Prochlorococcus marinus XMU1419: one gene and its partner. The protein of the gene in region 1 interacts with the protein of each later gene in a pairwise test. Links are inferred from orthologs where the notes say so. Each region holds a gene or a part of one and is shown in the gene's direction. Other genes may lie near its edges.

The links.
Region 2: the proteins of rlmB (region 1) and tsaE interact in binary tests that used the Escherichia coli proteins (3 or more experiments, as listed by UniProt). The link is inferred for Prochlorococcus marinus XMU1419 from one-to-one orthologs.

What each region holds. Positions count from the first base shown.
Region 1 is NZ_JAAORO010000002.1:164,995-168,122, forward strand. The notes cover bases 40-2,828. They hold rlmB (23S rRNA (guanosine(2251)-2'-O)-methyltransferase RlmB), read left to right. Parts: upstream 40-823; coding sequence 824-1,834; downstream 1,835-2,828. Other genes in these bases: HA151_RS04505 (STAS domain-containing protein), read left to right, coding at 56-424; HA151_RS04510 (ribonuclease III domain-containing protein), read left to right, coding at 421-819; HA151_RS04520 (DUF1816 domain-containing protein), read left to right, coding at 1,984-2,199; gatA (Asp-tRNA(Asn)/Glu-tRNA(Gln) amidotransferase subunit GatA), read left to right, coding at 2,228-2,828. Also shown: more of gatA, read left to right, coding at 2,829-3,128. UniProt on the Escherichia coli protein: Specifically methylates the ribose of guanosine 2251 in 23S rRNA.
Region 2 is NZ_JAAORO010000003.1:492,680-495,725, forward strand. What follows is about bases 97-2,803. They hold tsaE (tRNA (adenosine(37)-N6)-threonylcarbamoyltransferase complex ATPase subunit type 1 TsaE), read left to right. Parts: upstream 97-1,084; coding sequence 1,085-1,522; downstream 1,523-2,803. Other genes in these bases: ahcY (adenosylhomocysteinase), read right to left, coding at 97-1,033; HA151_RS08835 (carbohydrate kinase family protein), read right to left, coding at 1,480-2,478; HA151_RS08840 (alpha/beta fold hydrolase), read left to right, coding at 2,570-2,803. In the rest of the region: more of ahcY, read right to left, coding at 1-96; more of HA151_RS08840, read left to right, coding at 2,804-3,046. UniProt on the Escherichia coli protein: Required for the formation of a threonylcarbamoyl group on adenosine at position 37 (t(6)A37) in tRNAs that read codons beginning with adenine.

The sequences.
Region 1 (3,128 bases):
TATTGTTTTCTTTTGATTTGATAATTACATTTGATATATTATTTTTGGGAGGAACTTGATCATAGAAGATTTCCAGAAGCTTACGGTTTCTTTAAGAGGAAACCTAGATATAAAAACAAACATTATTGTTTTTACCTTTAAAGGTCAGCTTGACGCCTTCTCAGAAAAACAATTTAAGTCTTTTATTACTAATAATTTAAAAAATGAGTTACCATTCGTTATTGATCTTACAAAAATTGATTTTCTAGATTCTTCGGGTCTTGGTGCTCTTGTCCAAACTGCTAAAGAATGTAAAAAGTTGAAGTTAGGCTTCTCGGTTGTTGGAAACTCGAGAGTCGCTCAAACAATTAAACTTGTACGTTTAGGAGATTTTCTTAACTTAAAGTCTAGTCTTGAAGATGCATTAACTTTTTTCAAAAATTGAATTATTGGATTCAAAACTTAGTTCCACATGGCTCACCTGATGAAATTGGTGTCATTCAACTTGCTTGGCTTGGGGATGCGGTATGGGAACTTCATCAAAGACTAAGACATGTTCATTTTCCATTAAAATCAAAAGAACTCCATTTATCAGTAGTTAACGAAGTAAAGGCAATATCTCAATCAAAATCTTTAGATGATATTGAACATTTATTAAATGCAAATGAAATGGATTTAATTAGACGTGCTAGAAATAAAACGAAGAGAAACCCAAAGTCCTCAAACCCTGTCGTATATTCTAAAGCAACTGGTTTTGAAACTCTTATTGGGTGGCTGTTTCTAAAAGATCCTCAAAGATTATCAACTCTTTTTGATTATCTTGAATTAAAAATGCAATGACTCTATGAAAAATACTTCTAAAAAGAATTTTTCTGAAAAAAATAGCAAACACTTCAACAAAAATTCTTATTCTAATTCTTACTATAAAGATACAAGTTCATCAAAAAAAAGTAATATTCTTTTAAACAATTCTACTAAAAATGAGAATGTTAACAATTCAAAAAAAATTGATAAACACAAAAATAACTTTTTATCTAATAAAAGAATAAAGCCAAAAGATAAAAATAATAAAGAGGCTTCTAATAAAGCCCAGAATATGAATCAAGAACGCTTTAATAAAAAAAATTTTGATGATTGGATATGGGGGAAACATTCAGTTTATGAAACACTTAATAGTGAAAGAGCTATAAATAGGATTTGGTGTACATCAGAAATCTTTTCTTCAGAGAAATTCTATATTTTACTGAAGGAACTTAAATCAAAAGGAGTCCTCATTGAAGAAGTTTCATGGAACAGGCTTTCACAATTAACTTTTGGTGCTTCTCATCAAGGTGTCGCGTTGCAATTAGCATGCTCTAAAACAATATCCCTAGAAAAGTTAATCTGTTTTTCAAAGCAAAATTCAGCAAATCCAATTATCCTGGCCTTAGACGGAATTACTGATCCACATAATGTAGGTGCAATCATAAGATCTTCAGAGGCATTTGATTGCAAGGGCATCATCATTCCTCAAAGGAGATCTGCTGGCTTAACAGGGACAGTCGCCAAGGTAGCTGCAGGCGCTATAGAGCATTTGCCAGTAAGTAGAGTTGTTAATTTAAATAGAGCACTTGATGAGCTAAAGAGAAATGGTTTTATTGTTATTGGATTATCTGGAGATGGTCATTTATCGATCTCAAAATTTCATGAAAAAAGTCCTATGGTAGTGGTAGTCGGGTCTGAAAATAAAGGTATTTCTTTGCTTACTCAAAAAAAATGCGATTTTTTATTAAGGATTCCTCTGAAAGGGAAAACATCAAGCTTAAATGCCTCAGTTGCAGCAGCAATATCTCTATTTCACTTGACAAGTAAATAAATTTATTAGTTAAAGTTGAATTTTCTTAGATTTAATTAAAATATCGTTGTTTCAATATATTTATATGATTAATGAAAATTTATTGAACTTTTACTACAAAATTGTATAGAATTTGACAAGAATCGAAGGTTTTTAAAACCAACTAAAAATTGATTAGAAATTTTGGAAACAAACTCGGCTTAGCTTGGTGGGCTAAAATTGAGACAAATCAACCAAACGTTACGTATTGGTATGGCCCATTTATTACAAAACGTAGTTTAAAGGAAAACATGTTTTCTTTTATTAAAGATCTGTCAGATGAAGGTTCAACAAATATTAAGCATAGTTTTGTTCGTTGCAAAAAAGAAGAACCTTTAACTATTTGATAATAGTTAATATATACGAAGATAAGAAATGGATTTTAAATCTTTAAGAAAGGAAATTAATAGTAAAAATGCTTCTGTTAAAGAATTAGTAAATGATTTTTTTTCAAAAATCGATTCTTATGACACCCAAATAAACTCCTACATTTCTACAACAAAAGATAATGCTATTAATCAAGCAAAATATATAGATAAATTAATAGAGAATGAAGAGATACTTCCACCTCTTGCGGGAATACCAATAGCAATAAAAGATAATATTTGTACTAAAGGAGTTGTAACTACATGTGCAAGCAAAATGCTTGAAAGCTTTGTCGCTCCATATGAATCCACTGCATCAAGTAAATTATGGTCTTCAGGTGGTATTTGTTTAGGAAAAACAAATTTGGATGAATTTGCAATGGGTAGTTCAACAGAAACATCTGTCTTTGGCGTTACATCTAATCCTTGGGATATTAATAGAGTTCCAGGAGGAAGTTCAGGAGGGAGTGCTGCTTCAGTTGCGGCTGGATTATGTTCAGCTGCTATAGGCTCTGACACTGGAGGATCAATTAGACAGCCAGCTTCTTTTTGTGGTGTTGTTGGACTTAAGCCTACTTATGGAAGAGTAAGTAGATGGGGACTGATAGCATTTGCTAGCTCTCTTGATCAAATTGGGCCAATTACAAATTCTGTCTCAGATGCTGCTGAAATCCTTTATTCAATATCTGGAAATGATCCCTTGGATTCAACATGTCTTGATAAACCCGTACCAAATTATTTAACTGATTTAAATAAATCTATAAAGAATTTAAAAATTGGAATCATTAAAGAATGCTTTGAACATCCTGGTCTTAATAAAGAAGTTAAAGAATCTGTGCTTTCTGGAGTTGAGAGATTTAAGGCTTTAGGAGCCGAAATTATCGAAGTTGAATGTCCTAGATTTAATGACG
Region 2 (3,046 bases), on another replicon or contig:
CAAAATGGCCGATATTACAAACTATGGCTTCGTCCTTCATCTTGACAAGATTTTCATGGGTAATTACCTGATAATTACCAGTGGCAGTAACAAATATGTCTATATCTTCGACAACATCATCTAACCTAACTACGCTATAACCTTCCATTGCCGCTTGTAGCGCGCAAATTGGATCAACTTCAGCAACTTTTACAATGGCACCAAGTCCTCTTAATGACTGAGCTGAGCCTTTACCTACATCACCAAATCCCATTACTAACGCAACTTTGCCCGCAATCATTACATCAGTCGCTCGCTTAATGCTATCAACTAAAGATTCCCGACAGCCATATAAATTGTCAAATTTGCTTTTTGTTACTGAATCATTAACATTTATAGCTGGAAATGGTAAAGCGTTTTGCTTTTGAAGTTGATAAAGTCTAGCAACACCAGTAGTAGTTTCTTCAGTAACACCAATAATTTTACTTTTGATTCTGGAATAGAAGCTGCCATCAATTTGCAACTTAGACTTAATAGAATTGAATAAAGCAATTTCTTCTTCATTATTAGGATTATCTAAAACAGACAAATCTTTTTCTGCTTTACTACCAAGTATCAATAGGCCTGTTGCATCACCTCCATCATCAAGAATCATATTTGGAGAATCTGAACCCCAATCAAGTATGTAGTGGGTGTACTGCCAATATTCATCAAGAGTCTCACCTTTCTTTGCATATACCGGAATCCCTTGATCAGCAATAGCTGCAGCCGCATGATCTTGGGTTGAAAAAATATTGCATGAAGCCCATTTAACTTGTGCGCCAAGATCAACAAGAGTTTCTATTAGTACAGCTGTCTGAATTGTCATATGTAAACTTCCAGCTATTTTTGCACCTTTGAGTGGCTTTTCGTTCTTGTATTTATCTCTGAGTGCCATTAATCCTGGCATCTCTGTTTCAGCGATTTTAATTTCTTTACGTCCAAAATTTGATAATGAAATATCAGAGATTACGAAACTAGGAACCGTTGTTTTAATTGAATTTGCGATAACCATATCTTGTAAATACCTTTTCTACTAAACTATATATGATTTTTGGGTAATTTTGTGTTTGTTGAGAACTTAAAAGAGACTTTAAATTTAGGGGAAAAACTCTCACAAAAATTAAATCCACAATCAATTGTTTTATTAAAGGGTCCAATTGGAGCAGGCAAAACTTCATTTGTACAAGGTATTGCCAGAGGTTTATCTATCTCTGAGGATATTACAAGCCCTACTTTTGCTTTATCGCATCACTATAGTTCGGGAAAAATTCCACTAATTCACCTTGATTTATACAGACTAGAACATAGTTCTTCAGCCAAAGAAGTTTTCTTTTCTGAAGAAGAAGAGGCATTACAAAGCGAAGCTATATTAGTTGTTGAATGGCCAGAATTAATAGAACCACTTATTAAAGATTTCTGGAAAATAGAAATTAGTTACGCTAAAAATTTCGGAAGACACTATGAAATAAGAGATCCTAAAAATTTTTTAACCTTTTCATAATCTGGTTGTTGCTCGATTGCACCTTCACCAAGACAAGTTAATAGTCCACAAACACTTGCGAAATTAACACAGTCTTGGATTGCTAATTCATTTAAAGGATAACCAGAAGAAATTAATTTTGAAATTAATCCAGCTAGAAAGGCGTCACCAGCACCAGTAGTATCGACAATTTTTTGTGAATCAGGAGTTTCTGTAGTGCCCTGAAATCCATTTATAAACCATTCAACAGGATTTTTTCCATCAGTTATTATTACATCTGGTCTTTCTGACATTTGTTGAGATATAAGCATTGAATTTTCGTTCTTAAAAAACAAAGTAGCTTCTTCCTTAGCAAGTTTTAAAACATGAGCATGATTTAAAAAATTTTTAATTAAATTCACTCGCGCTGTATTACTAATTTCTGATGAAAAATCCGAATAATCCCAAAAGACCTCTCTCCAATTTAAATCGATAATTACCTTAACTTCATATTTATTAGCAAGTTCAATAAGAAAAAAAATAGTCTCAGCAGAAACTTTAGATGAAATTATATTGGTTCCTGTAACTAAATATTTTGTTTCTAGAAATAATTTCTCCAAATTTGGAAGTTGATTTTCGATTAAGTTCTTACTAAGAGCTTCATCAGCAAAGTATGAATTAGATTTTGCTTCAAATCCTGAAAAAAAACGATCTCCAAATTGATCTCGATCGACATTAACGATCCGAGTAGAAGCATCATTATCCAATTGTAAAAAATCTGAGTTAACCTCCAATTCTTTAAATTGCTTAATAAATTTTTTTCCATAATCATCTTTTCCTAAACGTCCAATAAATGTAGAATCTATTTCTAATTTTTTTAATGCACAAGAAACATTAGCCGGTGCGCCACCCAAAAAATCTGTATATCCTTGATTTGACTTATTACGGATCCTGTCTATTAAAGCCTCTCCAATACATACAACTTTATTCTTTTCCATAAGATGAAACCCTTTTTTCTTATCTAAGAATAATTAATCAATAACAAATATTTTTTTTTTGAATTAAAGTTTAATTAATATCTTATTCGCAGTGTATTTTAATAAATCTGAAATTTGGAAATGGAAAAATTGGGACATTTCATGGTCTTTATCAAAAAAATCTTCTGACGAAAATAACATTACTATTTTATTAGTACATGGATTTGGAGCATCTAAGAAACATTGGAGACACAATCAAAATTTTCTTGGACAATTTTTTAATTGCTACGCAATTGACCTCATAGGATTCGGAGAAAGCAGTCAGCCCATTGCCCTATTAAATTACGAAGCTTATAAACAAAATTCAATTAAATATTCATTTGATTTATGGAGTAATCAAATTACAAAATTTTGTTCAGAGATAATAAAATCTCCCGTTTACTTAGTAGGAAACTCAATTGGAGGGGTTATTTCATTAAAAGCTGCTGAAATTCTCAAAAATAATTGTAAAGGTGTCATTTTGATTGATTGTGCTCAAAGAACTATGGATGATAAACGCTTGAAAAAAGGTGATATTTTAATGAATTTA